DNA from 3 places in the Mesorhizobium sp. IMUNJ 23232 genome. Region 1 is predicted to be linked to each of the others. Evidence: predicted binding sites of a transcription regulator. Region 1 holds the regulator's gene; each other region holds the start of a gene.
The links. The regulator PhoB, encoded in region 1, activates phosphate uptake and scavenging genes when phosphate is short. The targets are predictions, from matches to a motif close to TGTCATNNANCTGTCAT.

Region 2: the regulator PhoB is predicted to act here: its motif matches at 1,230-1,246, upstream of ACH196_RS03935 (bifunctional 2',3'-cyclic-nucleotide 2'-phosphodiesterase/3'-nucleotidase).
Region 3: the regulator PhoB is predicted to act here: its motif matches at 1,851-1,867, upstream of ACH196_RS16015 (esterase-like activity of phytase family protein).

What each region holds. Positions count from the first base shown of each region.
Region 1 is NZ_JBIRCY010000001.1:76,454-79,726, reverse strand. It holds gene ACH196_RS00430 (hypothetical protein) at 1-471, opposite strand, end outside; gene ACH196_RS00425 (hypothetical protein) at 564-782, opposite strand; gene phoB (phosphate regulon transcriptional regulator PhoB) at 929-1,618, opposite strand; gene phoU (phosphate signaling complex protein PhoU) at 1,635-2,342, opposite strand; gene pstB (phosphate ABC transporter ATP-binding protein PstB) at 2,364-3,179, opposite strand; gene pstA (phosphate ABC transporter permease PstA) at 3,193-3,273, opposite strand, start outside.
Region 2 is NZ_JBIRCY010000004.1:60,502-63,774, forward strand. It holds gene ACH196_RS03935 (bifunctional 2',3'-cyclic-nucleotide 2'-phosphodiesterase/3'-nucleotidase) at 1-1,141, opposite strand, end outside; gene ACH196_RS03940 (NAD(P)/FAD-dependent oxidoreductase) at 1,294-2,559, opposite strand; gene ACH196_RS03945 (5-formyltetrahydrofolate cyclo-ligase) at 2,773-3,273, shown strand, end outside.
Region 3 is NZ_JBIRCY010000019.1:43,741-47,013, forward strand. It holds gene tyrS (tyrosine--tRNA ligase) at 1-569, opposite strand, end outside; gene ACH196_RS16010 (anhydro-N-acetylmuramic acid kinase) at 669-1,799, shown strand; gene ACH196_RS16015 (esterase-like activity of phytase family protein) at 1,943-3,273, shown strand, end outside.

The DNA.
Region 1 (3,273 bases):
GCCTGCCGCCAACTGGCCTTCTTGCTTCGCTGTCTTCGCCATCGGGTCTTCCTCCGTTGGCTGGTTCAACGCGCGGGTGGCAGAAAAGTCGCACGGCAATCTTTGCCAGGTCAAGAAGGGAGTCCCAAGCGCCGGACGATCATCCCGGAACTTCTTCTCGCACATGCGAGTTTCCGCTGGAGCGAATGGAGATTTTTCGATGATCAAATGGCTTGTCCGGCTCGGTCTGGCGGTGGTGGCGACACGGCTCGCCGCAAAATACATGGCGCCCGACGCTGAAGCCGAACCCGTTCCGGCAGATGCATCTTCAGGAAAGCCAAAAAGACGGAGGACAATGAAATGACCCGCTTCGGTTTGGCCGCCGCCGCGCTGGCCGGATATGTGGCCTATCGAATTGGCCGCCGGCTGGTCGAGGAAAACAGCAGCGAAGACAAGGCTGTCGCAAGGGCTACACGACGCCGGAAGGTCCATCGCGCTCCGCCGCCGCATATCGGCGTCGATGTCAGCGCCAAGACACCTGGCCAGAGCCGGCCACATTGATCTCGCTGAGACCGCCGAGGCGGTTAGTGTTCCGTCAGCGCTTCGTTGAGCAGGTCGAGGTCGACGTAGAAATACCGCACCAGGCAGCGCTGGACCTCTTCGGCGTCGAAGCCGTGACTTCTTAGATACGAAACCGATTCCTGGATGGCGCGCCGGTCGACGAGTTTTGTCTTGCGGTCGTCCTGGGCATCCATGAGGGCGTCCATCTCGGCGATGTTCCGATTCTTGGACAGGATTTGCATATGGTTTCCCGCAGGCTTCATGCCTGCCAAAGTATCGAATTAAGGATAACAAAACGCTAATGCCGGCCGGGAGCGCGCCGCGCACTGTCGGGGAAGAAGATTGCGCGAGAATGACGCCCGCCGCGAAACCGCGACGGGATGGGCAATCATTCTTCGCTTATGGAGTAGCCGGCGCCGCGCACGGTGCGGATGACGTCAGGCAGGCGGCCGGTGTTCACCGCCTTGCGCAGCCGTCCGACATGCACGTCGACGGTGCGCTCGTCGATGTAGATCGTCTCGCCCCAGACATTGTCGAGCAGTTGCCCGCGCGAGAATACCCGGCCGGGATGCCGCATCATGAATTCCAGCAGCCGGAACTCGGTCGGCCCAAGCCTGATCTCGCTCTTCTTGCGGTAGACCCGGTGCGATTCGCGGTCGAGCACGATGTCGCCGACCTTCAGCACCGAGGACAGCACCTCCGGCTTGGCGCGCCGCAGCAGCGCTTTCACCCGCGCCACGAATTCCGGCGTCGAGAACGGTTTTACCAGATAGTCGTCGGCGCCGGTGGCCAGCCCGCGCACCCGGTCGCTCTCCTCGCCGCGCGCCGTCAGCATGATGATAGGCAGCCGCTCGGTCTCCGGCCGCATCCTGAGCCGCCGACAGAGCTCGATGCCGGAGACGGCCGGCAGCATCCAGTCGAGCACCAGCAGGTCCGGCACGTTTTCCTGGAGCCGTATCTCAGCCTCGTCGCCGCGCATGACGACCTCGACCTGATAACCTTCCGATTCCAGATTGTAGCGGAGGAGGACGCCGAGCGGTTCTTCGTCCTCGACCACCATGACCTTCGGAGCGATCATCGCACCTCGCTTGAAATTATTCGGCGAGGACGGTCGTCGCCGTCTCGTCGAGTTTCGGGCGGTTCGCCGGAAGCTGCGAGCCGGTCAGCACATAATAGGCGTTTTCCGCAATGTTGGTCACGTGGTCGCCGATGCGCTCCAGATTCTTGGCGCAGAACAGCAGATGCGTGCAGGTGGTGATGTTGCGCGGGTCTTCCATCATGTAGGTCAGCAATTCGCGGAACACCGAAGTGTATTTGAGGTCGATCTTCTCGTCTTCGGCGCGCAGCCTGTCGAGTTCGTCCGGCTTGCGTCCGGTATAGGCGGCAATCACACCGCTGATCTGGGCGAGCACCAGCGTCGCCATGTCGTCGATGCCGTGCGACAGACCGCGCGGCGTGGCGCCCTCGCCGATCGCGCCAACGCGCTTGGCTACATTCTTGGCGAGATCGCCGATGCGCTCGAGGTCGCCGGCCATGCGGATGGCGCCCAACACGGCGCGCAAATCCTGCGCCATCGGCTGGCGCTTGGCGATCAAGGTGATAGCCCGGTCATCCAGCTCGCGCTGCTTGGCGTCCATGACGGTGTCTTCGGAAATGATCCGCTGCGCCGCTGCCGTGTCGGTGTGCAGCAGCGCCCGGATCGAATCGCCGACCATCGAGCTCGACAGATCGGCCATGTCGCGGATCAACTGGTCGATCTGTTCCAGATCCTCGTCGAACGAGGCAACGGTATGTTCGCGCATTCTCGTGTTCCTTGAGCCGGATCAGCCGAAGCGGCCGGTAATATAGTCCTGCGTGCGCTTGTCGTCGGGGTTGGTGAACATCTTGTCCGTCGCCCCTTCCTCGACCAGGTAGCCCAGATGGAACATGGCGGTGCGTTGCGACACGCGCGCCGCCTGCTGCATCGAGTGCGTCACGATGACGATCGTGTAGTTGGCGCGCAATTCGTCGATCAGCTCCTCCACCTTGGCGGTGGCGATCGGGTCGAGCGCCGAGCAGGGTTCGTCCATCAGGATGACTTCCGGCGACACGGCGATGGCGCGGGCGATGCAGAGGCGCTGCTGCTGGCCGCCGGAAAGCCCGGTGCCGGGCTCGTGCAGACGATCCTTGACCTCATTCCAGATCGCCGCCTTCTGCAGACTGGATTCAACGATGCCGTCGAGATCGGCCTTGCTCTTGCTGAGGCCGTGGATCTTCGGGCCGTAGGCGACATTCTCGTAGATCGACTTCGGGAACGGGTTGGGTTTCTGGAACACCATGCCGACGCGGGCGCGCAATTCGACCACGTCGATCCTCGGGTCGTAGATGTTCTCGCCATCGAGGGTGATGTTGCCGCCGACGCGGCAGATCGGGATCGTGTCGTTCATGCGATTGAGGCAGCGCAGGAAGGTCGACTTGCCGCACCCCGACGGGCCGATCAGCGCCGTCACCTGGTTTTCGCGCACGTCGAGATTGACGTCGAACAGCGCCTGCTTCTGGCCGTAATGAACGGTGACCTTCTCGCCCTTTACCTTGATCGCCGGACCGACCGACTGGTCCCGAAGCTTCTGCTCGACCTTGGCTTCCGTCATGATGTTCATGTCCCTCTACCCCTTACCAGCGGCGCTCGAAGCGCTTGCGCAGGATGACAGCTATGGCGTTCATCACGATCAGGAACGCCAGCAAGATGAGAAT
Region 2 (3,273 bases), on a different contig from region 1:
GCCGCCTGACATAGGCGAGCGTCGCCTCGTGATCCTCCTTCAGCGCCTCGACGATGTGCTGGTCGTCGCCGACCGTCGCCTTGTTCTTGTTTTCGACGCGCTCATAGATCGGCCTGGCTTCCGAGGTCGCAGAAACGATCTTCCATTGCGAGCTGTCGCGTTCCAGCAAGAGGTCGATCAGGCCCATATGCGAGCCCCAGAAGCCGCCCATGACCGCCGGCTTGCCTTGCAGCGTACCCGCCGCCGTATCGACGCCCGCGAGTTCCTGAAAATCCTTTTTTCCAGGGAAGACAAGGTGTTGGTGACCGGTAAAGACCGCATCGATGCCCTCCACGCCCGCGACGAAGAAGGAAGCATTCTCCATCATGTCGCCCTGCTTGACGTCGATGCCGGAATGCGAGAGCGCAATGACGACGTCCGCGCCCTCCTCCCTGATCTGCGGTACCCAGGCCTTTGCCGCCTCGACGATGTCGCGCGTCACCACATTGCCGGTCAGGTTCTTGGCGTCCCACAGCATGATCTGCGGCGGCACGAAACCGATGATTCCGATCCTGATCGGCTGCTCGGCGCCCGAGCCGTCCTTGATCTTTTTTTCAAGGATCACGTAGGGCTTGAGGTAAAGCTTGTCGTCGCGCGGGTTCGCGGCGAGTTCGGTGCCCTTGATCAGGTTGGCGCAAACGAAGGGGAAATTCGCTCCGGCCAGCACCTTATCGAGGAATGACAGGCCGTAGTTGAACTCATGGTTGCCGAGCGTGGAGCATTCGTAGCCGAGCAGGTTCATGCCCTTCATGACGGGATGGAGATCGCCCTCCTTTATGCCCTTCTCATAGGCGATGTAGTCGCCCATCGGATTGCCTTGCAAGAGGTCGCCATTGTCGATCAGCATTGCATTGGTAGCTTCCTTGCGAACCGCGTCGATCAGCGAGGCCGTGCGCGAGAGGCCCATCGTGTCGTTTGGTTTGTCGGCGTAGTAATCATAGGGCAGCACGTTCACATGGATGTCTGTGGTCTCCATGATGCGCAGATGCGCCTGGTTGGCCTGAGCGCGCGCGGAAAAAGGATGCAGCACGATCAGCGCGCCAACAGCGGCGCCGCCGGCGAGGAAAGAGCGGCGGGATATCGGGTGAAGCATCTCGGACATGGATTCTCCTGGTGAAACTGGAAAGCGAAAGATCGACCCCGAAACCAAAACTTTCGCGCCAAAATTTAGCCGAGTCCAGCAAGAAGGAATGACATGTCGATGACATTTGCCGGCAAATGATCCATCGCACCCGGCGCCAACCCTGGCACCCGTCATTTCCTGTCGGCATCTCCCTGCGTGATCAACCGGGCGCTGCGCTGCCCGGTGACATAGATCCATAGCCAGCTCAACGACACGGTCAGCCGGTTCCGGAGGCCGATCAGGAAATAGATGTGGGCAAAGCCCCATATCCACCAGGCGATCCAGCCTTTCAGCTTTATCCAGCCAAAATCGATCGCCGCGGCGCGCTTGCCGATCGTGGCAAGGTCGCCGTCGTGCCTGTAGCGGAATGGCCGCGGCGCGGTGTCGCCAGCCAGACGCGCCTTGACGGTTGCCGCGACATGCTTGCCCTGCTGCTTGGCGGCGGGCGCTACGCCGGGGACCAGACGCCCCTCCTTCCATTCGACATGGGCGGTGTCGCCGACGGCGAAGATATCGGGGTGACCGGGTACGGTCAGGTCCGGCTCGACCATGATGCGGCCGACGCGATCGGCGGCAACGCCCAGCCATTCGGCCGCCGGCGAGGCGGCAACGCCGGCCGCCCAGATGATCGTTGCGGCCGGAAGGCGCTCGCCGCCGAACGCCACACCGTCGGCGGTGCATTCCGACACCGGACGGCCGAGTTCGACGGTGACGCCGAGCCGCTCCAGCGCTGCCTTCGCATAGGCCGACAATTCCGGCTTGAAACCTGGGAGCACGCGGTCGCCGGCCTCGATCAGGACGACGCGCGTTGTGCTTGTGTCGATGTTACGGAACTCACCGATAAGCGTGTCGCGTGTCAGTTCGGCGATCGTGCCGGCGAGTTCGACACCGGTCGGCCCACCGCCGATGATGACCAGCGTCATCAACGCCCGCCGCTTGTCCGGGTCACTCTCCTGTTCGGCCCGTTCGAAGGCAAGCAGGATGCGCCTGCGGATTGTGGTCGCGTCCTCCAGCGTCTTCAGGCCAGGCGCGAACGGCTCCCATTCGTCATGGCCGAAATAGGCGTGCCGCGCCCCGGTGGCGAGCACCAGCGTGTCGTAGGCGACTGCCGTGCCATCCTCCAGCAGCACACGCTTTCCAGTGGGATCGATCCCGACAACGGTGCCGAGCAGCGTCGTCACATCCTTGCGCTTTCGCAGAAGGTGCCGAACGGGCCAGGCGATCTCCGAAGTCGCCAGCGAGGTGGTCGCGACCTGATAGAGCAGCGGCTGGAACAGGTGATGGTTGCGCCGGTCGATGACGGTCACGCAAACAGGTGCGCCGGCAAGCGCGCGCGTGAATTCGAGGCCGCCGAAGCCGGCCCCGACAACGACGACGTGATGAGAGAAAGCGGTCATGTGTTTGCACTCGTCCCGTTCGATGGCGATCAGGCCATGCAAAGGATGGGGCGCGCGACCGCCTGAAACAAGCACCGTACCCTTTGGGGCGGCCGTTTCCGCACAGGCGTATGACCTTCCGGACATTCGGACGCCCGATGTCGCGAATGCGCATGCCGCCCTCGCCCGCCAAGTCTAGCCTCTTCATAAAAGCCGGACGAGCGAGGATATCCGATGGATCACGATCGCGACGACAAAGACCCGCCGCGCTACGCGTCGCCTCCCTGTTTCATGCACGAGATCGAGGTAGGTCTCGGCTCCGGCCGCCCATCCGATCAGGTCTTGTGGGCCGATGTCCGCCGATGGCGCAAGGCCGAGCGCGAACGGCTGATCGAGGCGCGGCTCGCCATACCCGCCGAAATACGCACGGAAATGGCGGGCCGCATCGCGCGAGGACTCGATGCCGTTATCGGCGACATCAGGGGCCATATGATCAGCCTCTACTGGCCGTTTCGCGGCGAGCCCGACCTGCGCCCGTGGATCGTCTCCGTGGCCGAGCGTGGCGGCCGCATCGCCCTGCCGGTCGTCGTCGAAAAGGGCCGGCCGCTGGTCTTTCGCGCCTATCGGCCCGGCGATCCGCTCGAAAAGGGAGTCTGGAACATTCCGGTCCCCGCCTCCGGCGGGCCGGTCATCCCCGACGTCGTCATCGCGCCGCTGGTCGGCTTCGATCCGCAA
Region 3 (3,273 bases), on a different contig from region 1:
CGGCGGCTGAGTTCGACGAAATCGTAGCCCTGCAGGATCATGTAGTTGAATTCGAGGAAGGACAGCGACTGCTCGCGGTCGAGCCTGAGTTTTACGCTGTCGAAGGTCAGCATGCGGTTGACCGAGAAATGCCGGCCGACGTCACGCAAAAACTCGACATAGTTGAGCTTCATCAGCCAGTCGGCATTGTTGACCATGATCGCGTCGTTCGGCCCATCGCCGAAACGCAGGATGCGCGAGAAGATCTTTTTTATGCCGTCGATGTTCTCCGCGATCTTCTCCGCCGTCAGCAGGCCGCGCTGCTCGTCGCGGAAGGACGGGTCGCCGATCATCGAGGTGCCGCCGCCCATCAGCGCGATCGGGCGATGTCCGGTCTCCTGCATCCAGTAGAGCATGGTGGCCGAGATCAGATTGCCGATATGCAGGCTGGTCGCGGTCGCGTCGTAGCCGACATAGGCCGTAACGGTCTCTTTCAGGAACAACTCGTCCAGCGCCGTCTCGTCGGAGACCTGGTGGATGAAGCCGCGTTCGGAGAGGATGCGCAGGAAATCGGATTTGAAAGCGGGCATGACGACGTTCCGGAAGTCGATACGGGAGGACCGCGCATGGCGCGCGCGGCTGCCGGCCTTTAGCATCGCCGGCCAAGGAATCACAAGGACGGCGTCGAAATGAGCCTTATCACAGCGATCGGCCTGATGAGCGGCACATCGATGGACGGCATCGACCTCGCCATGCTGCGCACCGACGGCGAGAATCTTGTCGAGCGCGGGCCGTCTCTTTTCGTGCCCTACGACGCGGCGTTCCGCCGGCGCATCGAGGCGGGGCTAGAGGACGCCAAGGCCATTGTCCGGCGCGACGAGCGGCCGGGCGATCTGGCCGCATTAGAGCGCGACATCACTGGACGCCACGCCGACGCCGTCGATCTTTTTCTGCGCAACGGCGCGAAGAACTGGGCAAAGCCGGAACTGATCGGTTTCCACGGCCAGACCGTGCTGCACCGTCCGCATCTCGGCGTGACCGTGCAACTCGGCGACGGGCCGTTCCTGTCGGCCTGCACCGGCATTCGCGTCGTCTACGATATGCGCTCCAACGACATGCTGTTCGGCGGGCAGGGGGCGCCGCTGGTGCCGGCCTATCACGCTGCGCTGGCGCGGTCGCTGACGGGGGATTTTGCAAAAAAATATCCGATCGTCTTCGTCAACATCGGCGGCATCTCGAACATCACCTTTGTGCCGGAACACGGCGATCCCGTTGCCTTCGACACCGGCCCCGGAAACACGCTGATCGACCAGTGGGTGTCGCGCGAGGGCGGCGTGCCCTACGACGCCGGCGGGACGATCGCCAGCGAGGGCGGGGTGATCGGCCGGGTGGTCGATGACTATCTCGACAATCCGTTCTTCGAAAAGCACGGCCCGAAATCGCTCGACCGCAACGATTTTACGCTGGAGAAGGCGAGCGGGCTGGAACTCGCCGACGGCGCGCGCACGCTGGCCGCCGTGTCTGCGGAGGCGATCCTGAAAAGCGCGGAGCAGATGCCGGAAAAACCGAAGCTCTGGATCGTCTGCGGCGGCGGGCGAAAAAACCCGCATATCGTCGGCGACCTGCGTGATGGCGCCGAGCGAGCCGGCGCCGAGGTCGCGCAGGCGGAGGATGTCGGGCTCGACGGCGATGCCACGGAGGCGGAGGCCTGGGCCTATCTGGCGGTGCGCTCGCTGAAGGGGCTACCACTGACCTTCCCGACGACGACGGGATGCCGGGAGGCGGTGAGCGGGGGCGTTATCTCCGGGAAACAAGGCTGAGCGTGGTCGTCGGGTGTCGGCCGAAAGCCGCCGCTCCGGCAAAGCTGTGCACTTCATGGAAGTTTCATCGAACCTTCAACCGCCCGACATCAGCCCGCCATAGCGCATGATCCGTTATTCCTCTCGAAGACGGATTGCAAATCATGCGACACTCTGTTCTCGCGGCTGTTGCCGCGCTGGCCCTGACCACCACAGCGGCATTCGCCGACGAAACCGTGTTCCCGTCGACGCTCGTCGGCCACGCCATCCTGCCGGCCAACACGATCATCAAGGCGCCGGAAAATGCGCCGGAATATCTGCAGACCTCCGGAAAATTCACCACCCCCGACCGCAAGCGCGCGACCGCGCTGGGCAGCGTTCCCGGCAAGGACGGCGTGCGCCTCACCGGCCTGTCGCTGCCTTTCGACGGCCAGCCGGTCCAGGGTTTTTCCGGCATCAAGAATGCCGGTGACGGAACCTTCTGGACGCTCTCCGACAACGGTTTCGGCAACAAGCTGAACTCGACCGATGCCGCCCTGATGATCCACCACGTCAAGTTCGACTGGGACGCGGGCACCGTCGAGCGCATGCAGACGATCTTCCTGACCGATCCGGACAGGAAGGCGCCGTTCCCGATCGTGCTGGAAGGCAGCGACAACCGCTTCCTGACCGGCTCGGATTTCGACGTCGAATCGATCCAGCCGGTCGCCGACGGTTTTTGGGTCGGCGACGAGTTCGGGCCGTTTCTCCTGAAGTTCGACCTGGAGGGCAAATTGACCGACGTGATCGACACCGTCGTCGACGGCAAGCCGGTAAAGTCGCCCGATCATCCGACGCTGACGCTGCAGGCCAACCCGTCGCTGCCGATGCCGTCCTTCAACGTCAAGCGCTCGGGCGGCTACGAGGGGCTGGCGCAGTCCAAGGACGGCACAAAACTCTACGCTATGCTCGAAGGCGCGCTGTTCAAGGAGGACGGCAAGATGGAGCATTCGGCCGAGCAGAAGGACGGCGAGCGTTCGCTGCGCGTCATCGAGTTCGACGTCGCTTCCAAGGCCTGGACCGGCCGTAGCTGGCTGTATCCGCTGTCGGCCGAAGGCGGCGACGCCATCGGCGACTTCAACATGATCGACGCAACGACGGCCCTTGTCATCGAGCGCGACCAGGGCGCCGGAACGGTCGACAAGGCCTGCGCGGACCCGAAGAAGCCGGCGGCCGACTGCTTCGCCATGTCCGCCAAATTCAAGCGCATCTACAAGATCGAGATGACCGACGCCAATGTCGGCGGCGCCGCGCGCAAGATCGGCTACATCGACCTGCTGAAGATCTCGGATCCGGACAACAGGAAGCGTCAGGGCGGCGGCGAAGGTTTCTACGACATGCCGTTCAACACGATCGAGAATGTCGACCTCGTCGATGACACCCACATCATCGTCGGCGACGACAACAATCTGCCGTTCTCGGCTGGCCGCGCGCTGGACAAGGCCGACGACAACGA